DNA from 4 places in the Paenibacillus sp. JT31N7 genome. Region 3 is predicted to be linked to each of the others. Evidence: riboswitches for the same ligand, from Rfam matches in the RefSeq annotation. Region 3 holds a riboswitch; each other region holds the start of a gene.
The links. Region 3 has a riboswitch for cobalamin ahead of AC58P5_RS17735 (FecCD family ABC transporter permease). Riboswitches for the same ligand answer to the same signal wherever they lie in the genome.

Region 1 (5,766 bases), on a different contig from region 3:
CGCGGGGCGTATCCATTCAACTGCTGCTCGATCCGAACCAGAATGCGTTCGGGCACAGCAAGACCGGAATTCCCAACCGTCCGGTCGCCGCGGAGTTGAGGGAGAAATCCGGCGGTAAAATCGCCGTGAAATGGTACAACACCGCACAGGAGCAGTTTCATACGAAGGTGATTGATATCCGCGATCCGGACGGCAACGCCGTCATTAACGGAGGTTCCGCCAATTTCACGCCCCGTAATCTCGACGATCTTAATCTGGAAACGAACGTGGAAATAACGGCTCCCGCCGGCAGTAAGATTACCAAGGACCTCGACCGCTATTGGGACCGCCTGTGGAATAACCGGGATGCCGAGTATTCCCTGGACTATCCGGCCTATGAGGATAAGCTGGTCGGCTTCAAGCGGATCGTGTACCATTTGCAGGACATGCTCGGATTTACGACTTACTAATCTCAAATCCTCGCTAAGTTCTTAGTCTATTTGTTATTTTTGTAATTTTTTCCTTGATGATGGTATAATCTTCTTAATAAGAACCTATGTGATTTAGTACCTGATCATAAACAGATTTTTTGGGGAAACAGATAACAATTAGGAGTGAATTATTTGTTTAAAAAAAATATTGTAGTGATATCTGTTACTGTTGTACTTTTGCTCATCGCTGCTTCATTAATCTATAGCCAACAGAAAAATAAAAATTTAGGCATGGAAAGCATTGTAGGTCATTCGTTATCAGTTGTTCTTAATAGCTATGATGAGATAGCTTCCATTAAAATGGAGAGCTTTTCCCCTGATAATATAGCCAGCTTAAGACAAAAATTAGTAAAAATTGAGGCCTACTCAGATATAATAGATCAAGCGGTCGAACACGAGGTGCTAAAGCCTATAGCTGCAAATATGCTGTCACTAGCTGAAAATATGGAAAAGAGCTATAAAGCAAATGACGGAAAACTTACTGACAGAAGTAAAGAAGACTATAAAATATTGGAAACAGAAATACAGAAATTAATTCCTCTTATCCACAAAACTTATTACGTACCTGGAACTGAAGCGAAAGCTTCTTTAAAAATTACTGAGCAGGGGATTAATCAAATTAAAGAAAGACTTAGTAAGTATGTTGCAAGTACATTAAAATAAAAAAGGTAGGGCAGGGGTATCCCCCACCCTACCTTTTTTTAGTAGCCAGTGTAATCTTCAAGGCCCAATACAATGAAATTCGCGGTGTTGTCCAAAGCCTTTGCATCATCCAACCACGATTCGTCAATATTGGCAAGCTCGATAAGTGTTTTTTGACCAGCCCGATTTGTGTCGCGAATAACTGCAAAGTCGCCTTCGTGTGCAGGAGTACCATATCGTTTCGCAATAGCCTCCGCAAAAGCTTTCGAGGATACAGTACCTTTTTGATAGTATGGACCATAGGTTCCAAATCGGGCGTTAACGTGAATACTTATTTATCCATTAACGCCGGGGAAGTTCTGATTAATGTACTGTACACGTTTATTTACGTCGGAATCCAGTGTCTCTCCTCCAAAATCAGTATCACTGGTACGTGTCATATAAACAGTGCATCCTTTGGCCAGCAGTTTGTTTTTAAGAATATTACTGAACCGCAATGTGACATCCTTTTCTTTTCTAGAACCATAGGTTGCTCCATCATGACGTCCACCATGTCCTGGGTCAATGATAAAAGATCTTCCGCTAATACTTGGCATATAAAATTACCACCTTCAAAATAAAGTTAAGGGTTCTGGCCAGAAACCCTTTCACTTATATAGGTAACTATCAATATACTTTTAAAACTTGATTTCGAATTTCATTTTATAAATTTCTTACATAAAGGCTACCTGATTTCTCGATTTATCGTATAATCTTTACATATTACTGACAGAAGAAAGCCATTCTTTTTCCCCAGTGACTATGGTATAGTTGCAAGTGGATTTAGAAAGGTGGGACATCACGTGAATACAACTCCAATTCCGGCTTCCACCAAAAGCAGACAGCGGACTGCTTACTGGAAGCCTTTTTTATTTATCGCCATTCTCATAGGCGGATTGTTTTACGTAAAGTGGGAGCCATACTTCCACAAAGCTCTTACCGCGGCCGCCAAGCATGACATCGGGAAGTCGATTCTCGCCGGCACCGCCGAGCCTTCGCTGGCCGCGGCTTGGGACTACTCCGTCGTCTATTTCAAAGCCGTCTGGAAAGCCGCGATTCTCGGCATCGTCCTCGGCTCTCTGCTTCAGGTGCTGATCCCGCAGGACTGGCTGAAGCGGGTATTCGGCAAGCGCACCTTCGGCAGCACGGTAGCCGGCGGCCTTAGCGCCATGCCCGGCATGATGTGCTCCTGCTGCGCCGCTCCGGTAGCGGTCGGCATGCGCAAGCAGTCGGGCTCCATCGGGTCGGCTCTCGCCTTCTGGATCGGCAACCCGGTACTGAACCCGGCAACGATCATTTTCATGGGCTTCGTGCTCGGCTGGAAATTCGCCGTCCTGAGAATAGCCGCAGGGATCGTGCTCGTGTTCGGCGTCTCGTACTGGGCGGAGCGCCTCGTCAAGAAGGACGAGGTAGTGACCGGCGAGCTTCCGAAGACGCCGGCTATGCAGCCGCAGTCCGGACCGGTTGTCGTCCGCTGGCTAAAAGCGCTCTGGACGATGTTCTGGACCGTGGTTCCCGTTTACTTCATCGCCGTGTTCATTCTCGGCGCCGTACGCGCCTGGCTGTTCCCGGCCCTTGACCCCGCGATCGGCAACAGCCTCGTCGCCTTGATCGGGCTCGCTTTGGCCGGAACCCTGTTCGTCATCCCGACCGCCGCGGAAATCCCGATTGCCAAAACGATGATGGCCCTGGGACTGGGTACGGGCCCGGCCGCCGCGCTTATCATGACGCTGCCCGCCGTTAGCCTGCCGTCCCTGATTATGGTGCGCAAGGCTTTTCCTGCGCGGGTTCTCTGGTTCACAGCCGGTATGGTTGCCCTGACGGGAATCGTAACGGGCGTAGTCGGCATTTTCGTTCTATAAGTCGGATTTGCAATTCAGGCTTTGATTCGATAAAAATACTTTACGCGAGAGGGCGGGCCAACCCCTCTCGTTTTTCTTTTGCCCAATTAAAAGACAGCGATTGCAAAAAACAGCTAAAAGAGAGCCCGCGAAGCGGATTCCGACAGCCTTTCTGCCTTGAAAATCACGCCTTTTCCGCAATTGACAAGGTTTGGGACATCCTGTAGTATTATCACGGAAAACCGCATATTTGTGGAAACAGGTATTTTAGAGACACTCTAAAATTTAAAAGGGAAGAACGGTGAAATGCCGTCGCGGTCCCGCCACTGTAAGGGGAAACACTCTCATTCACATCCGGCAAGAAGCCACTGGAACTAAGACGTTCCGGGAAGGCGCCGGTATGGACGCCCCGAGCCAGGAGACCTGCCTGTTTTGACAGCACTGATACGACCTACGAGGAATAGGGAGGTGTTTGAGATCGCAAACTTTTTTTGTTGCGTGCATAAGACATCGTGTTCCCGTGCGAAGGGAAGGATGTCTTTTTTTGTGTGCGGAAAAGAGGCCCGGGACCGGAAACCGCCGGATCGGAATCATCGGAAAGAGCTTGCGGAGCCGGCAGCCTGGCCGCCGGTGTAAAGAATCAGCGTTCGAAAGCACAGCCGGGTAAAACCCCGTTCTGCCGCATCACCGCCAATTAAGGCGGCCCCACATCATAAAGGAGGATTTCCGATGAATATCCGCAAACCCCTGGCGTCTTTCCTGCTTATAGCCGGAATCGTCTGCTTTTTCCTGATAAACGAGCCGGAATCGGCTTACGCCATGCATATCATGGAGGGATTTTTGCCGCCCTTCTGGGCCTTATTCTGGTGGGTTGTCTTCCTGCCATTCTTCATTCTGGGCGTCCGCGCTCTGGTCCGAATTACAAAAGAAACGCCGGAACTCAAGCTTATGTTGGGCCTGGCCGGCGCCTTTACGTTCGTTCTGTCCGCCCTGAAAATCCCCTCCGTTACGGGGAGCAGCTCCCACCCGACAGGTACCGGACTCGGAGCCATCTTGTTCGGACCGCTCCCCATGAGTGTCCTCGGCTCCGTCGTCCTTCTCTTCCAAGCCCTCCTGCTGGCCCACGGCGGTCTTACGACACTGGGTGCCAACGCATTCTCCATGGCTGTTGCGGGACCGTTTGTCGGCTATGCCGTGTACAAGCTCATGATCAAATCGACGGGCAGGCAGAAGCTCTCCGTCTTTACGGGAGCCGCGCTTGCCGATCTGACCACCTATCTGGTCACTTCCGTGCAGCTTGCAGTGGCATTTCCCGCAGCCGAGGGCGGCATGCTCGCGTCTTTCGCCAAATTTGCGGGCATTTTCGCCGTGACTCAGATTCCGCTCGCCATCAGCGAAGGATTGCTGACGGTACTGGTTCTGGGCTGGCTGCAAGCCTACACGCCGCATGAAATTTCCGCTCTGCAGCGCAATTTGAAGGGAGCTGACCGTTCATGAAAACGTGGAAAAAGAATGTGTGGATTCTGGTTGCGGTCGTCCTGCTTGCCGTGCTGCCGCTCGTTTTCGTCCAAGGAGAGTTCGGGGGAGCGGACGGAGCCGCGGAAGAAGCGATTCAAGAAATCGCTCCGGATTACGAGCCCTGGTTCGCGTCGCTGATGGAGCCTCCGGCTGAAACCGAAAGCATGCTTTTCGCACTGCAGGCTGCGCTCGGGGCCGGTTTTATCGGGTATGTGATCGGCCTGTATAAGGGGAAAGCCTCCAAACCGAAACCCAAGGCATGATGCTCAAGCGGATTGACACGATTTCTTATGCCAACGCTTTCCGGGGAATCTCCCCCGTCTGGAAGTGCGGATTCGCCGCCTGCCTCTTTATCCTGTCCTATGTCGGGACGCCGCCGGTTCAAGCGGCTGTGTTCGGCTGGATCACCTTTTGGTCCCTGCTTTATGCGCGTGTTCCCGGCAAGCTTTACTGGCTCGTTTACGGCGGATCTCTGCTGTTTTTCGCCGCCGGCCTTCCGGCTCTTCTGCTCGAATTCGGAAGAAATACGGGGACCGGGACCCCCCTTTCTTCGGGGTGGACCATCGGAACGGCCGGTTCGTGGACCGTTTATGTCACGGGGGAATCTTTAGCCCGCACGGCGGAACTGTTTATGCGGGTTTCCGCCTGTCTGGCTTGTCTGCAGTTTGTTTTGTTCACGACACCCTTGCTGGAAATTCTTCAGGTGATGAAAAAAATCCGCGTTCCTCAGATCGTGATCGAGCTGACCCTGATTATGTATCGCTTCATTTTTTTGCTCGCCGATACGGCTCACGGTATGCGGACCGCCCAGCGCTGCCGGGGCGGCCAGAACGGATTCTTGGGCGGGCTGCGCGATACCGCTCTGCTGATCGTTCATCTGTTCGGCCGGACGATGCAGCGTTACCGTGGCCTAACCTACGGGCTCACTTCCCGCGGCTTCACGGAACAGATCGAACTTGCCCCCTATGAAGCGGCCCCCGTCCCGCGTCGCTACAAAGCCGAAGGCGTGATGGGGATTCTTATGCTGACGGCAGCACAGATTTGGCTGAAATGGAGGGGACTCGCATGAATCCGAATCCAGATCAGAATCAGAACCCGATTATGGAACTGGCGGGCGTCGTCTACAGCTATCCCGGCACCGGAAAAAAGGCCCTGGACGGACTCAGCCTAACGATTCCGGCCGGCCGGAACATCGCGCTTTGCGGACATAACGGCTCCGGCAAATCGACGTTTTTCCTGCATGCCGTCGGCATTCA
Region 2 (5,766 bases), on a different contig from region 3:
GTTTGGCGGCCGCAACCATGTTGCGCAGGGCGGCTGCGGTTTCCTCGCCGCCTCTCGTTTTGAGTCCGCAATCGGGATTGATCCAGAAGAGCTGCGGGTCAAGTACGCGCAGCGCGCGCTCGATCATGCTTACCATCTCTTCGACGGAAGGGACCCTCGGACTGTGAATGTCATAGACACCCAGACCGATTCCCTTCTCGTACGTATGCTGTTCGAAGCTTTCGATCAACTCCCCGTGGCTGCGGGAGGTTTCGATGGAAATGACGTCCGCATCCATATCACGGATAGACCCGATCATGTCGTGGAATTCGCAGTAACACATATGCGTATGAATCTGCGTCGTGGCCCGGACGTTCGCCGTAGTGCTGCGGAAAGCGTTGACCGCCCAGTCGAGATAAGCCCGGTGCTCTTCTTTCTTAAGAGGAAGGCCTTCGCGGACAGCGGGTTCGTCGATTTGGATCATTTCGATCCCCGCCTCTTCGAGAGCTTTCACTTCTTTCTCCAGCGCGAGGGAAATCTGGTAGGCGACTACGTCTCTGGACAGATCGTCCCGGACGAACGACCAGTTGAGAATCGTGACCGGTCCTGTGAGCATCCCTTTCACGGGACGTTTCGTGAGCGACTGCGCGTAGACGGTTTCCTCGACGGTCATCGGCTGCGTAAAGGCCACATCGCCGTAAATGACCGGCGGTTTCACACAGCGCGAGCCGTAAGACTGCACCCAGCCGTTGCGAGTGAAGGCGAAACCGTCCAGTTTTTCGCCGAAAAATTCCACCATGTCCGTCCGTTCGAACTCCCCGTGAACGAGGACGTCCAGATCCAGCTCCTCCTGCAGCTTCATCCATTTCCCGATCTCGCTCCGGATAAACGCTTTATACTGCGCGTCCGTCCATTCCGCTTTTCTCCATTTGGAACGTGCTTGTCTGACTTCCGCTGTCTGCGGAAAGCTTCCGATTGTCGTGGTCGGGAGAAAAGGAAGCTTCCACTTCTCGCGCTGAAGGGCACGCCGTTCGTTGAAGCTAGCGCTCCGTGCCGCCGGTACCTTCTGAAGCTGCAGGGCTGCCTCTTGGACGGCTTTGTTGCCGCGAGCTTCCGAGGACTGGAGGGCGGCAAGCGCTTTTTCGTTCCGCTGGAGCGCATCGCCGGTTTCCGCCGTTTGGGACACCGCCGCCTTGGACAGCAGGACGACTTCCTCCAGCTTCTCGTTTGCGAAGGCAAGGGCGTCTCTCAGCACCGGATCCAGCTTGTCCTCGTAAACAGCGGACACTGGCACATGCAGAAGGCTGCTGGACGTCTGGAGGATCACCCGCTCTTCCGGTACCACGGCAAAAATGTCATGAAGCGTATTCAGCTTCTCCTTCAGGTTGGCACGCCAGATGCTCCGGCCGTCCACGATGCCCACTCCCAAAACCTTGTCGGCAGGGAAACCTTCGCTCTTTAACAGCTGCAGCGTCTTTTCACCGCCGTGGACGAAATCAAGCCCGATCCCGTGAACGGGCAGCCGGACCACCCGGCTGTAGGATTCCACGGATTCAAAGTAAGTCTGGAGCATGATTTTCAGGCCCGGTGCGGCCTCCGCCAGCGCTTTGTAGATCCGTTCGATCCGTTCCAGATCCTGTGCGGACACGCTTGTCGAAAGCACCGGTTCGTCCACCTGCACCCATTCGGCGCCCTCCCGTTCAAGCTCGCGCAGCACTTCGCCGTAAAGCGGAAGCAGCCGGTCGATCCAGGCATCGGTTTCCGTCTCGGCGTACCCTTTGGACAATTTCAAAAAAGTAAACAGTCCGAGCAGTACGGGTTTGCCCTGGATTCCGAGCGTTTCTTTCGCTTCGCGGTAAGCTTTTAACGGTTTGTTCTCGACCAGCTCCGGCTTGGCGCTCTGGAGTTCCGGCACGATATAATGGTAGTTGGTGTTAAACCATTTGGTCATTTCGCATGCGGCCGCCCCATCTTCCCCTCTCGCCATCGCGTAGTAGGTGCCGACAGGCACTTCACCGCCCTCGTAATGAAACCGTGCCGGGACGATCCCGAACATAACGGCCGTATCCAGCACATGGTCGTAACCCGAAAAATCGTTGACGGCGATAAGCTCAATGCCTTTCTCCCGCTGAATGCGCAGATTTCCCAGACGGACCTCGGCCAGCTTGTCTGTCAGCTCCCGCTCCCCGATTTTACCGGCCCAGAAAGATTCCAGCGCCTTCTTCCATTCACGTCCCGCTCCGATCCTCGGGTATCCCAAACTGCTGCTTTTCAATGCGTTCATGATCTTGACCTCCTGATAGTGGCTTGAATTGGATGTTTGCATGAGTTCTCTGCTTCATTTGCTTATTTGTACGCGAAAAATAAGAAAAGGACGTCATTATCCCCGAAGCATGCAAGGATAAAGACGCCCTCTGTTTGTATAATCAGCGGCCCGTACTTTAACACCTCCCTATCTCCCGTAGGTAAAGCAGTGCTGTCAGAATAGGCAGGTCTCCTGGCTCCAGAATCATCATCTTCGGCTGCCTTCCCGGTCTAAGACCAGTGGCATAATCGCCTTGACTCCTCTGTTACAGTGGCGGGACCGCGCCGGTTTTTCACCGGACTTCCCTTTTAAGCTCCAGCTCCCCCGAGGGGCTGAGCACCTATTCCCAACATATTCAATTGGTTAACTTAGGAATGACTATACACAACGAAGCTTATTTATGCAAGCTTTATTCCAGAGGAATGCCGAAATATTTAAGCAGAGCTTCCTTGTAAGCCGCGTCGTTTTCAGGCACGAACGTGCGCACGCCTTCGGGCGTGAACAGCTTAAACTCCTTGCCGGAGACCGAATTGCGTCCCTCCCGGGTCCGTAGGGCTACCATCGCATCCTTAGCGAAAATGGAGTCCGGGCTGTGCTCGCACCAGAAGCTGGCCATGACAAAATCTTTGGGCAGCTGCGCCTCCTCGGTAAACGAGTAAATGCGCCTCCAACTGCCATGATGCTTCTCGCTGAGCACCCAGCCGAATACGGGGTCCCGCTCCATGGCGTAAAGCTCCTCGCCCTGCCGCTGTTCCAGCTTCTCGGCAAGACGGACAGGCCTCCGCGGCACGATGCCCCCGACACCTACGTCGCATAAGTAGCTGACTCCTTGCGCCTCCACTTTCAGCACGTGATGGCGGCGTTTGGGCGGCAGCTGTGTCTCGTCTCGCCAGAACCGGGCGACATAATCGGTAACCGGGTAGCCGAGCTTGCGCAGCAGCCAGCCGAACAGGGCGTTCAGCTCGAAGCAGTAGCCGCCCCGCCGCCGCTCGACGATTTTATGCCGCAGATACTTAATCTCCAGCGACAGCGGAACACCGTTCAGGATGTCCAGATTTTCATACGGTACGGTATGCAGATGCTGCTCCTGCAGCAGGGCCAGCGCTTCGTAACTGCCGTCCAGCGGCCCCTCGTACCCGATTCGGTTGAGGTAAGCCTCCACTTCAGGTTTCAAAGCTTCTCTATCCGTTCTCACGAGACATCCTCCTTTACGGCAGCCTCGCAGACCGTGATTTGTTTGGTGCGGAGATCCACAATACGGCTGCGCACATCGCATTTGGAAATGAACAGCGGCTTGCCGTCCCGGTCTATCCAATACGCGATGGGCAGCGAAACTTCGCTGCCGCGAAAGGATCCGTCCGCATGACTCGTCCCGATAACCATGGCATGATGCCGGGAAGCGATTTCTTTCGCTTTTGCAACCCATTCATCGAACTGTTCTTCACTGAACATGCCGACGCCGATCGGCTGAACAAACAAATCGGTCCCCCGGTTACCCGGCTCTCCTATCTCCTGCAAAACCAGTTCATCACATAGAATCGGAGTGATAATCAGGCCCTCTTCGTTTACGGATTTATATTCGCTGTATTTGGCCCGGTCCATCACGATCTGCCCTTCCCGGTTAATGATCACGGCCCGGTCTTTCGGATTTTTCGTTCCGCTTATAAGAAGAGTACGCGTACGGGCCGCAAGCTCGCATGCCAGAGATAGATTGGTATGTAAGTATCCTTCGGGGAAAACAGCCGCGGTTATGTCGGGATACATCATTAATTCCGCTTGCAGTTGTTCCAGGTTCCGCTCCAGCTTAGGCTGGCTGACGAGTATTTTCAATCTAACCACCTCCGACTTATTCTGAAAGATTCAACAACTTGGTGAAATAATCCTCCATGTTCACCAATTTTTGATGAGTTTCCGCGCAATCGGCATCATTATTTATTGCATTATCTGCCAGAGAACTCCATAATAGGAATCTGAGTTCTTTTTTCTTTCAGAAAGAGAGTGCGGCCCGTGAAAGATACCCTAGTCCATTTATTCATCATGACATTTCCCCCTCATATTTACCAGATTTTTATGCTTACGCGATTTTACAAAAGAGAAAAAATCCGAAACCGGTTTCTGATGGGAATCCTGATGGGTTTTTCCGGAATTTTCAGTATAAGCTATCCGGTCATGTATCTCGTTCCCGATTTTTATTGGGATTTAAGAGGCGTTCCTCTTCTGCTCGCTTTTATGTACGGAGGGTATTACGGAGGGTTTACGGCGCTTGGGATGATGCTGATTTTTCATGGGATTATGTTCCCGTCTTTCGGAGTTTCGGACGTCATTCTCTATGCGGCGGGTTTTCTTCCCATCCTGTTGAGAGCCCGTGTCTTCTACCAATATCCTTCGCGGAAAAAGATCGGCCTGTCGCTCTTGTACGCGGGCATCGGCGCCGCCGCGCTGCTTATCTGGCTGTCGTACATCGTTTCGCATCACGGTTTTATCTGGAAGGATCTGCTGCCGCAAGTAAGTCTTCTCGTGATCGTACAGCTCCTGCTGCCGGTTCTGCTTATCCTGTGGTTTCAGCATATGCTCCGGCACGACCAGATGAGTATCGAAATCCAGAAAGCCGAGAAGCTGCAGCATCTCAGCGATCTGGCCGCAAGCGTCGCTCACGAGATCCGTAATCCGCTTCAAGTTACGCGCGGTTATATCCAGATTTCCCAGAAAGAAGCCGATGAGAAGCTCGGCCGTTATTTAAACATCGCCATCGGAGAACTCGACCAGGCCGAGAAGATTATCTCGGAGTTTCTGCTCTTCGCTAAACCCGAATTGACCGAAACCGGCATCATCCATATCGGCGATTCGCTTCAGCAGGCCGTGACGATGCTTGAACCTTATGCCAGCATGTCGGGAGCCGTAATCGAGCTTTCCTGCGAGGACAATATTTTTATCGAGGGAGACTCTTCCAAGCTGAAACAGGCGTTCGTCAATCTGATCAAAAACGGAATCGAATCGACCCAAACGGACGGTCTTATCCGCATTCACGGTTATGTCCGGAAGCATAAAGCCATCATTACCATCACGGATAACGGAAGCGGCATGACCAAGGAAGAAATCGAAAGACTGGGGGCTCCCTTCTATACGACGAAAAGCAGGGGAACCGGGCTCGGTCTGATGGTCACGACTCGCCTGATCGATGCCATGCGCGGGAAAATGCGGTTCGCCAGCGAAGTCGGCGTTGGGTCTGAGGTTATGATCAGCTTCCCCCTGTCGGCAAAAAAAAGAGTATCTATTCCCCGGGAATAGATACTCTATTTCTTATACGTGCACGAGATGCTGCAGGGTTTGACGGAAAATTTCTTTAACATGATCGTCGTCGAGCGAGTAAAAGACGGTCTTGCCGCTTTTGCGCCGTTTAACAATCCGGACATTCCGTAAATACCGGAGCTGATGGGAGACGGCGGACTGCCCCATTTCAAGCACGACACTCAGATCGTGGA
Region 3 (5,766 bases):
AGATTTTCGGCCGGGACGGAAAACCGGCGTGGAGTACCGATGCGCGCGAGTTGAAGCACGGGGACCGGCTGGAACTTCGCGGCTGGATCGGCGGCAGCGGCGAAAGCCTCAGCAGCGTCGTAAGCACCGCAAGTGCCGGTAACCACGAGGGAAGCAGCGGCGCCGCAAGCGCAGGAAGCCTCGACGCGGCCGTGCTGCGCAGCTACACCGTGGAGCGAGCGGAAGACCGCGAGCCGAGGAAAACGGACTCGGTCTACCATCTCGTACAGCCCGCAACCGGGAAGCTGACGAAGTTAAGCGAGGCGCAGCTTGCCGATTTGCATAATCCGCAGGCCGTCCTGGGAGAATCCGGCGCGCTGATGCTGGTGGATGCCGGGAGCGCCCGCTATACGATTATCGGCGACGAGACGGATTCGCAGCGGACGGTGAAGCTGCTCCTGTCATCGGACCCGAAGCGGCTGCTCTGGGCGCAAACCGACTACGTTAAAGACAACGTGACGATAACCGCGTATGACATTGCGTCGAAAAGGGCCCGGACAATCGAAACGAAAGATCTGTCGGCGGGAGACCTGCAAGCGGCCGGTAAGGAATATGTTATCGATTCCGAGCTTGGCTACCTCAAACTTCGTTGACTGAGCCAGCAAGTTTGAACCATAAAATCCGCCTGCGGGCGGATTTTATTTTGCGCTTCTAAGAAAAGGAGGATTCGCTCGGGGGTCTTTTGCGGTATAATGGACAGATGTACGTAACGATGATGTGGAGGCACGGCCAGATTGAGAAATTATCCATTTGCATTTGATCCGACAAAACCTTTCGTTCAGCAGGCAAGCGACTGGATTGCCGACGTGTTTTACGAGCTTCTGCCGGAAGCCGGTTTTGAAGTGAGAGATGAACAAATCTATATGGCGTTTCAGCTGGAGAGGGCTTACCAGGAGAAACAGACCATCTTTGCGGAAGCGGGAGTGGGAACCGGGAAAACGCTGGTGTACCTGCTCTACGCTCTTACTTATGCCCGCTACACGAGGAAGCCCGCGATTATCGCGTGTGCGGACGAGTCGCTGATCGAGCAGCTGGTCAAACCCGAAGGGGATATCGCCAAGCTTGCCCGGCATCTCGATCTGACGATTGACGCCCGGATGGGCAAGTCGCAGCACCAGTACATCTGCCTGAATAAACTGGACGATACCCGGGGCGGCGGCTCCGACGATGAGGAAGTCTTCAGCGAGATTTATCACGGCCTTCCCGCGTTCGTCCACTATCCGGATACGCTTCAGTCCTTCTTTCCGTACGGCAACCGTAAGGAGTACCCGGAGTTGACGGACGAGCAGTGGGGCCGGATCGGCTGGGACGTGTTCCAGGACTGCCTCGTCTGCAGCCAGCGCCACCGCTGCGGCCAGACGTTGTCGCGCGAGCATTACCGCAAGTCCGCCGACCTGATTATTTGTTCCCATGACTTCTACATGGAGCATGTCTGGACCTACGAGGCCAGAAAACGGGAAGGCCAGCTGCCTCTTCTGCCGGAGCACAGCTCCGTCGTTTTCGATGAAGGGCATCTGCTTGAAACGGCCGCGCAGAACGCGCTCACCTACAAATTGAAGCATTCGGTATTCGAAAGCATCGTCATCCGGCTGCTGGAAGGCGAGGTTAGAGAAACGCTCGCGCTGGCCATCGAGGAAGCCATCGTCCAGAGTGAAACGCTGTTCCGTGTGCTGGAAACCGGCAGTTATTCCGTCCCGGCCTCGGATCGGAAGGAATTCGCCTGGAGCGAGGAGTTGAAGCGGGAAGTAAGCCGGTTCCGGCAGTTGATCGACGTGATCGAGGAAGAACTCGTATTCGAGAGCGGACTGTCCACGCTGGATGATTACCAGCTCAAAATCGTCGAGGAGCACCTGGAAATGATTCAGCTTGCTTTGAGTTTGTTCGATAAGCCGGGTCAGCTCATTTCATGGGTTACCGAGGATTCCGACGGCATTACCCTTGTCATTATGCCGAAAATGGTCAAGGAAATTTTAAGAGACCGCGTGTTCTCGAAAAAAATGCCGGTCGTGTTTTCTTCCGCGACCTTGTCCGTCAACGGCTCTTTCGACTATATGGCGGGCAGTCTGGGCATCGAAAGCTTCCTATCGTTCTCCGTCCCTTCACCTTACGATTACAGCGCTCAAATGAAGGCGAGCCTGTATCCCGATAAGCCGGAAGAGGACAAAACCGGTCGGGTTCTGGAACTGCTCCAGGAATCCGACGGCCGGGCGCTTATCTTGTTCCCGTCCCGCGAGGCGCTGGGAACCTTCAGACGGAGCTTGGCGCTGTATCCCGAGTCTGCCGCTTACCGGTTTTTGTTTGAAGGCTCGGCGGAAATCAGCCACCTCATTTCGTCGTTCCAAAACGATGAGGAAAGTGTCCTCTGCGCGGTAACGTTGTGGGAAGGGCTTGATATACCGGGACCATCCTTGTCCCATGTGATCGTCTGGGAGCTTCCGTTTCCTCCGGACGATCCCGTCTTCGCGGCCAAGCGGAAAGATTCGGCTCAGCCGTACGAAGACGTAGACATGCCGTACATGCTGCTCCGTCTGAGGCAGGGCATCGGGCGGTTGATCCGCTCACGCGATGACCGGGGCATGGTATCCGTTCTCGGTCGCGATCTGGATAATCCCGCTGTCAGAGAACAGATCCGGGGGCTTCTGCCGGATTGATCGGGATGGTAATTGTTGCCGATTTCGGGCTTATCCGCTATGATAGACAAGATACTTCCGGTTCGTATTCCGGCCGGACGATGATGAATTGAATAATTCGGTACAGGTGCTTGCCGCTGGAATTTTAACGCGGTACAGCTTAATAGGGAAGTCCGGTGCAATACCGGCGCGGTCCCGCCACTGTAACAGAAGAGTCGCAGCAACGAGTGTCACTGGTATCCGTACCGGGAAGACTGCTGCCGATGATGACGCTGATAGCCAGGAGACCTGCCTGTATCCGTAACACGATCAACCTACGGGAGATAGGGAGGTGTTAGATGCGTTCTGTACCGAAATCACGGGCGTCTTTCCCTTTGTCTGCCAACGAAGGGGGGGGGCGCCTTTTTGCATGGGCAGCCCTAAATATATCAACGGTCGAGGTGAGAATTTGCAATCGGTTTGCAATAAAGAAACGGTACGGGAGTCGGGGGAGGCCGGGGGCTCTCAGGGCTCATCCGCCAAAAAATACGGAACGGCACGCGGGCAAACGGCCTTTCCGCTCCTGCTGGGCGGCTTGTCGCTTTTCCTTCTGATCTCCGTGACGGCTGCCGTCATGCTCGGTTCCGTACGGATCGAGCCCGTCACGGTCTGGAAAATCGCTTTTTCGCATATGCCGGGATTCGGAAGCCTGATCGAACACGATTGGACGAAAGCGCAGGAGCAAATTATTTGGAACATCCGCTTTCCCCGCGTTCTGCTCGGTCTCGTGGTAGGGGCGGGCCTGTCCGCAGTCGGGGTGACGATCCAGGCGCTAATCCGCAATTCGCTCGGCGACCCTTACATACTCGGGGTATCGTCCGGTTCGTCGGTTGCGGCTACCCTTGTTCTGCTGTTCGGAGGATTCTCGTTTCTGGGCGCTTACGCACTGCCGGTATCGGCCTTTATCGGCTCCCTCATCGCCATGGCGCTTGTCTTTACCTTCGCGAGGGTCGGGGGCCGCATTTCGACTACCCGGCTGCTGCTTGCGGGAACCGCCGTTGCGAGCATGATGTCGGCGTTTACGAGCTTCATCGTCACGATGGCGCCGAACGCCCAGGGCATCCGCTCCGTCGTGTACTGGCTGATGGGCAGCTTGGCCGGCGCCAAGTGGGAATACCTCACCGCACCGGCTCTGATCGTAGTGTCCGGTATCCTTTTCCTGCTCTTTCAGCATCGGTCCTTAAACGCTCTTCTCGTGGGCGAAGGCGCGGCGGGAACGATGGGGGTCAATGTGCCGGCGTTCCGGACCTGTCTTGTGATCGTGACCGCGCTGATTACGGGAACGATCGTGTCCGTCAGCGGCTCGATCGGTTTTGTCGGCCTGATGATCCCCCATATCGTCCGGCTGATGATCGGCTCCGACCACCGCAAGGTGCTTCCGGTCAGCGTCCTTTTCGGGGCCGTCTACGTCATATGGGCCGACGTTCTGGCCAGGCTCGTGCTTGCGCCGGAAGAACTGCCGATCGGCATCGTTACGGCGATTTGCGGAGGCCCGTTCTTCATCTGGCTGCTCCGCAGAAGCTCATACGCATTCGGAGGAACTTCAAAATGAACCTGGAAGCAAATCATCTTTCCTTGAGCATAAGTGCCAGGAAAATTCTCGACTCCGTAAACCTTGCCGTCCGCGAAGGCGAGTTTATCGGCCTGATCGGCCCGAACGGGAGCGGGAAATCGACCCTGCTCAAAACGCTCTACCGTGAGCTTAAGCCGGACGCGGGACAGGTGCTTCTGGATGAGCGGGAACTGCTGAACATGCCTTACAAAAAAGCGGCCGAACTGATGGCCGTCGTCAGCCAAGAATCTTCTGTCGAATTCGACTTCAGCGTCGCCGACATGGTTCTGATGGGAAGATATCCCCACAAGAAATGGTACGAAAGCGATACGGAGGCGGACCGGGAAATTTGCTTTCGCGCCTTGGAGACAGTGGGACTCGGTCCATTCGGAGAACGCAGCTTTGCGACCTTGTCCGGTGGCGAGAAGCAGCGGGTGCTTATCGCCCGGGCACTGGCGCAGCAGGCGAAGTTCTTGATTCTGGACGAGCCGACGAACCACCTGGATATCCGCTACCAGCTGCAGATCATGGAGCTTGTCCGCTCCCTGGGCATGACGACGCTGGCCGCCCTTCACGATCTGAACATGGCCGCATACTATTGCGACCGTCTCTACATCATCAGCGAGGGAAAGATTGCGGCGGAAGGAACGCCCGCCGATCTTCTCGTCCCTGCTGTTCTCCGGGACATATTCGGCGTTCACGCCGAGGTGAATCTGCACGCCCTGACGGGCAAGCCGGTCATTACGTATTTGCCGGAATCTCTTTTTAACGCCGGAATAAAATAGACGGAGGAATTCTTTTGAACCTTATGCGATCTCTTAAACTTTCTTTATTCGTATGCCTGACTCTTGTTTGCATGGCCGCTCTAAGCGCCTGCTCCGCTGCTGACTCCACCAAAGAACTTGTCCCGAGAGGTGCTGTGGAGACAACGGAAACACCGGCGGCTGCCGTAGATTTGGATAATATGGGGCAGAAGCTTCATTTTACGGAAGCGCCTAAACGGGCCGTGACACTAAATCAGCACGCTACGGAAGTGATGCTTGCGCTTGGCCTGGAGAAAAACATGGCCGGCACCGCTTACCTGGACGATCAGATCCTCCCGGAGCTGCAGGAAGCTTACAAGCGGGTTCCCGTGCTCGCCAAAACATATCCGTCCAAGGAAGTTTTCGCGGAGGCCGCTCCGGATTTTGCCTATGCGGGCTGGAAGAGCGCCTTTACGGAGAAAAGTCTGGGTACCCGGGAAGAACTCGCCAAGCAGGGGGTTCAGACTTACCTGCAGGAATCTTCCAATAAGACCGCTCCGACTCTGGACGATGTGTACCGGGATATTTTGAATATCGGCCGCATTTTCCGGGTGGAGGCTAAAGCGAATGAGCTCGTGGACGGCATGAAGCAGCGCTTGAAAGACATTCAGGAGCAAATCGGCACAGTCGATACTCCTCTGAAAGTGTTCATTTACGACAACGGGGAAGACAAAGCATTTACGGCGGCCAACACGTACATTAC
Region 4 (5,766 bases), on a different contig from region 3:
GCGTCCGAGGTGGAACAGAGCGACAAAATATAGGCAAATCCCATCATAAACAGATGGGGAAGCACCTCCCCCTCCCCCAGCGCCGACAAATCGCCTCTCGGCACAAACGCCTGAATAACGGCCGTGATTAGAGAGCCGAAAATAAGATATTTCCCCATATCGAAAAATTCCCCGCCCGCGTGACCCATCATCGTAACGAATTTACCGCCCCCCTGCACGTGCGTGCAGTCTTGTCCGTTTCCGGCGTACAGCGATTTCAGGCTGTGTTTCAGAGGATTTTTGTTTATAAACGCGTAGACGAACAAGCCGATAAATGCGCCCGCTCCCAGGGCCAGCCCCATCCGGGCGTACAGCATTTCGGGATTCATCCGGAAGGCCGTGTACGTAGCCGCATAGACAACCGGATTGACGATAGGGCCTACCAGAATGACGACTACCCCTATGTAGAGCGGCATTCCCTTGTTGATCAGCCGCCGGACGACCGGAATCATACCGCACTCGCAAATCGGAAACAGAATGCCGAGCAGGCAGGCGAACACGAGTCCGAGAAAAGGGTTCCGGGGGATCGCTTTACGGATCCACGTCTCCGGGATATAGACCTGCATGAACGAGGAAAGCACCACACCCAGCATAATAAAAGGAACCGCTTCGAGCACGATGCCGATGAACATCGTCTTGAACAGCCGGATGACCGAGGGGTCCGGCAAAACCGCATTTCCTGTCCGTAAGGCTTGCCAGGCCAGTACAGCCAGGAAACTTCCCGCTGCGATAACCATCAGGTTTCTTTTCCTCATCCTTCTGCTTGTTCCGTCGAAATGCACGATCTCCCCTCCTTTTTGCAGCAGTCACTTTATTTTAATCGTAATTATTACGTTTTTCAACAAAAAAGACTTCTCCCTCAAACGATTCCCGTTATTCATCCCTATGCGAGTCTGTCCGAATCTATGACAAGCCCTTCCCTTGTCCGGTCGTGAAGACAAAAAAATCCCGGCACGCGAAATCGCGTTACCGGGCAAATGCTTCAGCGGGGTCTGATTTAAACCTGCACCAACCGCTTCACTTCCGTGGGCAGGTCGGCAGGTTCCAACCGTTTTTCCGGCTTCCAGTAAAGGAGTGCCGCTTTGAAATGGTGCGGGTAAATCAGCTTGCCGTCTTCTTCACGTACATAAGCGTATAACAGGTCAACCGCCTTCTTGCGGTCATACTCCTTGTCCAAAACCGCGCTCAGGTTGTCTTTCAGCAGCTCTTCCTCCGTATCGTAGGCGTATGTTTTGTGCAGGTTGACGATTTTACAGTTCGCATCGATTCCCAGCTCGTAAAGCAGATTGTGCAAATGGATGTAATCTCTGCGTTGAAACTTGATCCTGCAGCCCAACTGCTCCTGGATGTCTTTGTAATGCGGTCTTTCGGGACCGCTAACCATGCCCGCGATTCCAAGACGCTTCGCCGTGTTGTTGATATGCAGAAGCGCGCGATCGATCTCCTGCATCCGATAGTAACAATTGACGCCGAATACCACGTCGGCTCGCTCCACCTCGGGAAGTTCTTCCCACTTGGCATGCACGAAGTTTACATGATTCCAGCCCTTCCGCTCCGCTGCGGCTTTCAGGAAAGCAAGCACGCTCTCGGAGCTGTCGACGCAGGTGAGGGAACCCGCTTTCTCGGCCGCTTCGAATGTATAGTTTCCCCAGCCGGGACCGATTTCCAGCACATCCTCGCCGGGATCGATAAAAGAAATCAGCTCCTTGCGCAGGTCGGCGACCCAGGAATCCACCCCGGATTGTTCCTTCTTTTTCATAAAAGCGTTCCAGAACCCTTCTTCCTTGACGTCATCCGTCATCCGTACGGGAAGATTTCCGTCCCAGTCCTTCATGCCCTCCTGCCAGAGGGTTTTATAATTCGTATTTAATTTAACTCCGTAATACATCCGTTTTCCTCCCCGGCCCGTTTGAACATTTTTTGTTACGAGCTGCCTATTTTCTTATGCGTAATTAGTACGGTTAAAATGCGGCGGACTTTATTTTGCCTGTATGGCCGGAGGCGTAAATACATCCGAAACAAATAAAAACATCCCGCCGGAGGCAGGATGTTCGGGTTCATCGCATGAATACGCCCGGATTCCTTCTTTTAGCAGATGAAAGCAGAAGGACCCTGACGATTAGGGAGAACATTCGCATCAACGCCATCCTATATCCGCGTAGGAATGAAGTTACCGGTAAACAGGCAGGTCTCCTGACTCGGGAATCCTATGCGCGCCTTCCCGGATTAACCAGTGACGTGATGCGCTTCGGCCGGGGGATTCTCCCCTTTCCCCTTACAGTGGCGGGTCCGTATCGGAATTGCACCGAACTTCCCTTTTAATCCGTTCCCTCTCCCCAGAGAAAGAACCGGAACCTGTTTGATAAAGAATGTTTGATATTCACTTGTCTTAAGAAAAGCATCTATGCCACACAACTTCACGGTTAATAGTAGTCCAAATCCGGCGTTTTGGCAAATGACCGGAGCAAACGGGCAAGCATGTGTACCGGTAAGGCGGGCCCGCCAAACTTCGAACTATAGTGGAGCCGCGACGGGTTATGACTCCGCTATTCCCCTTCCATAATCAGGTTTATTTGATTAATAAACTCTTTTGCTCGTTCAAGCTGTTTATAAGCAAATTCCAAATCCCCGTTGCCTGAAAGTGCGAAATCCAAGTTACCTAAAGTGGACATAAGTATGCGTGCGGTAACAGCAAATCCAAAAGCTTGCTTATCGGCCTGATTATTTATCTGACTCCAGATATATTGAAAGGTTGGCTCCTGAATTCCGTTGAATAAGGCAAGATTGCCTACAAATGAAGCCAAATCCCAGTATGCGGGCATCCAGGATAAATCTTCAAAGTCCGACCAGACCCAGCCTTCAGGACTCGGTAATAAGTTTCTTGAATGGGCATCTCCGTGAGACGGTATTAGCAAGCTTGTTTCGAGACGCATCTGTTTATCAATCGCGAAGAACACATTTAGCAGATCTTGTATACGCTGATCCGGAAGCTTCATTAATCTAAAAGCCGATTGACATGTCCGCTCCCAAACACCAAGCAGAGGAATCTCGCCGGTAAAATCTTTCAGTGCCAGTGAAAGTCTATTAACCAGTTCAACTGCTTCGCTTGGCGAAGGGCATTGCAGTTCTGTGGGGGGAACATACTTCCAAAACGTCATCCATGTGCCGCCAATATCGTATGGTCCTGCATCCGTACGATCAGTTGGCAATAGCACTGGCACACCCTTGGAATGGAGATGACGGGCTGCCCTTAATTCACGGTCAAGTACCTTATACGCATAATCTGCATCATCTTTTGAAAGCACAGTGGCTATTCGGGCCACAATCGGATACGGGGCCAAATGAACGATCAGGTTCCCGCCATTACCAAGCTCGAGAGGGGTAATGTCCTTTAATCCGGCTTTTTCTGCTATTAAAACCGTTTTTGAAATAAAGTGGCTATTATTCGGCACTCCGAGGGCTCCTTAATTAAGGTTAAAAATATTTTAGCATCGTTCTCGTATCCCAGATAGGTATTAAATATTTAACAATCAACTATTCCCCATTAACTCTTCTGTTAACTTGATCTTCCGTCTGGAGGTACTGACAACTTGCGAATTTCCGCTCTTCGACATAGGCTGTCATAACCCACCGCGAACGGAGTCTGAGAAGATGAGCCTGTCAAAGGTCCCCAAGCATCTCGCCTGGCACGAAACCTTGGAGCTTCACGAGCTTGTGAGCCTTCAAACCGGACAACTGATCGCTTTTAAGCAAAAATTGCCGACGCTTACGGACGAAGGGCTTCGAACGCTGTTCAGAGAGGCGATACAAACCTTGGAGCAGAACCTGAAAGAACTGCTTGCGTACTATCCCGAAACGCTTGTCGCCTCCAGGACTAAAAAGCCCGAGCTGCCCGTCCTGGAAACGGGTCAACTTCTCGGTTTTGCTAAAACCGCTGTCCGAAGCTACGCCTGCGCCCTTACGGAAACGGCGACTCCCCGCCTCCGGGCAACCTTTGTGAAGCATCTGCTGAGAGCGGTCGAATTTCACGCCAAAGTATTCAACCGGATGTATGCGGACGGCTCTTATCCCGCTTACGAGCTGAAGGAACTGCTGGAAAGCGACGCGGCAAACGCTCTGGCTGCCCTCTCCCTCGAATAACGCAAAAAAGACCGTCAAGGAACGGTACGACTGTTCCTTGACGGCTCTTCGGCGGTCGTGCGACGGCTTCCGCCTTCGCACGACCCTTATTGAAACCGGTAGGTCCATAACCGCTCGCGGCCGAACCGGTTCTGCACCTCTTCATCGTTCGCGGATTTGCCGCTCAACTGTCCGTTCAGCTGGAACTGGGAGCTGTGGGCAAGTATCGAGCCCAGCTTCTGTCCCAGATACGGTCTGACATCGTTCACGATATCCGCTTTGCCGAGCACCTCTTCGCATCCTTTGGAAAAAGCGATGCAGTGAACGACCGGTCTCTCTTCAAGGGGCATTCTTTGAACCGCATCAATCACGGCCGTACCCGTTGCGTCATGGTCCGGATGCACGCTGTAGCCCGGGTAGAACGTAATCACCAGCGAAGGATTCAGCTCCTCGATGAGTCCGCGGATTTTGCCGACGAGCAGTTCGCGGTCTTCGAATTCAATCGTTTTATCGTGAAAGCCCAGCATGCGCAGATCCTGTATTCCGATTGACCGGCACGATTCCTCAAGCTCGGCTTTGCGGATTTCAGGCAGCGTTACGCGGTTGGCCGTAAGGGGATTTCCCATGTTGCGTCCCATCTCTCCCAGAGTCAAGCATGCGTAAGTCACCGGGGTTCCCTGCCGTATATGGCCTGCAAGCGTACCGGATACGCTGAACGCTTCGTCATCGGGATGCGGCAGGACGACCAGTATGTGTCGTTCCATCTCCATCTACCTTCTCTCTTTGTAAGTTAAAAAGGGGCGCGGCTCAGCTGCAGCGAAACGACGAGCTTGCCGTCCTTATCATGCCCCGACAGTATCAGTCTCTCCGTCTCCGTTTCGTCCCAGTGGGTAAGACCCTCGGAATAAACCCAGCCCTCTTCCATTTTAAGCCCTACCCTGTAGGGACCGTTTCCGGCAATGGAACCCTGCAGATAACGGATCTTGGAATTGCGGATAAACGTCGAGGCCGTATGCTTGGACTGATCCAGATGGGAAGCGTAAGCCCCGTTCGTCATTTCCAGATGAATGTACAGGTCTTGGCCTTTTAGCAGATCAAGAACCTGCTGAACCGCTGCCTGATTAATAAACTGCATGAAGATTCCTCCAGTAATATACTGACGTATTCACCTAAACTATTGTACGCGGCTAATCTATTGTAGGTTTAAATGTAGCTAATTATAAAACATTATGCGCGACTTCACAAATCGCCCCCGGTGCGGATAGACCCGGTAATTCGGCCTTTACAAAGAAAAAACCCGCTTCACGGCGGGTTTTCATGGTTTCTATCATTCTTTTATCCGGGCGGACCACTCGGCAAGCAGACGTTTAAGCTCACCCGAAAGGACCGGTTTGCTGATATAATCGTTCATCCCGGATGCCAGGCACTGCTCTTTGTCTTCCTCTCTGGCAAACGCGGTTACGGCAATAATGACGGGAGATACCGGGTTCTCCCCATATTTCTCGCGAATGAGACGAGTCGCCTCGAACCCGTCCATAACGGGCATCTGCACGTCCATAAAAATGATATCGTACGCACCCTCACCTGCAGCCTGTACGGCCTCCGCAC

Region 1: another riboswitch for cobalamin. It lies ahead of AC58P5_RS20195 (energy-coupling factor ABC transporter permease); the one in region 3 lies ahead of AC58P5_RS17735 (FecCD family ABC transporter permease).
Region 2: another riboswitch for cobalamin. It lies ahead of metE (5-methyltetrahydropteroyltriglutamate--homocysteine S-methyltransferase); the one in region 3 lies ahead of AC58P5_RS17735 (FecCD family ABC transporter permease).
Region 4: another riboswitch for cobalamin. It lies ahead of AC58P5_RS03740 (class I SAM-dependent methyltransferase); the one in region 3 lies ahead of AC58P5_RS17735 (FecCD family ABC transporter permease).

The regions. Positions count from the first base shown of each region.
Region 1 covers NZ_JCAUAT010000004.1:343,061-348,826, reverse strand. The annotation lists gene AC58P5_RS20215 (phospholipase D family protein) at 1-449, shown strand, start outside; gene AC58P5_RS20210 (hypothetical protein) at 603-1,133, shown strand; gene AC58P5_RS20205 (N-acetylmuramoyl-L-alanine amidase family protein) at 1,448-1,708, opposite strand; gene AC58P5_RS20200 (permease) at 1,955-3,013, shown strand; cobalamin riboswitch at 3,236-3,437, shown strand; gene AC58P5_RS20195 (energy-coupling factor ABC transporter permease) at 3,722-4,489, shown strand; gene AC58P5_RS20190 (energy-coupling factor ABC transporter substrate-binding protein) at 4,486-4,773, shown strand; gene cbiQ (cobalt ECF transporter T component CbiQ) at 4,770-5,579, shown strand; gene AC58P5_RS20180 (energy-coupling factor ABC transporter ATP-binding protein) at 5,576-5,766, shown strand, end outside.
Region 2 covers NZ_JCAUAT010000001.1:197,665-203,430, reverse strand. The annotation lists gene metE (5-methyltetrahydropteroyltriglutamate--homocysteine S-methyltransferase) at 1-2,263, opposite strand, end outside; cobalamin riboswitch at 2,450-2,643, opposite strand; gene AC58P5_RS00875 (arylamine N-acetyltransferase family protein) at 2,694-3,479, opposite strand; gene AC58P5_RS00870 (hypothetical protein) at 3,476-4,123, opposite strand; gene AC58P5_RS00865 (ATP-binding protein) at 4,292-5,572, shown strand; gene AC58P5_RS00860 (ArsR/SmtB family transcription factor) at 5,585-5,766, opposite strand, start outside.
Region 3 covers NZ_JCAUAT010000003.1:694,932-700,697, forward strand. The annotation lists gene AC58P5_RS17725 (TolB family protein) at 1-632, shown strand, start outside; gene AC58P5_RS17730 (ATP-dependent DNA helicase) at 774-2,690, shown strand; cobalamin riboswitch at 2,778-2,979, shown strand; gene AC58P5_RS17735 (FecCD family ABC transporter permease) at 3,079-4,260, shown strand; gene AC58P5_RS17740 (ABC transporter ATP-binding protein) at 4,257-5,045, shown strand; gene AC58P5_RS17745 (ABC transporter substrate-binding protein) at 5,069-5,766, shown strand, end outside.
Region 4 covers NZ_JCAUAT010000001.1:889,436-895,201, forward strand. The annotation lists gene AC58P5_RS03735 (permease) at 1-821, opposite strand, end outside; gene AC58P5_RS03740 (class I SAM-dependent methyltransferase) at 1,037-1,927, opposite strand; cobalamin riboswitch at 2,206-2,413, opposite strand; gene AC58P5_RS03745 (phosphotransferase) at 2,586-3,491, opposite strand; gene AC58P5_RS03750 (spore coat protein) at 3,691-4,179, shown strand; gene bshB2 (bacillithiol biosynthesis deacetylase BshB2) at 4,266-4,922, opposite strand; gene AC58P5_RS03760 (YojF family protein) at 4,949-5,293, opposite strand; gene AC58P5_RS03765 (PAS domain S-box protein) at 5,486-5,766, opposite strand, start outside.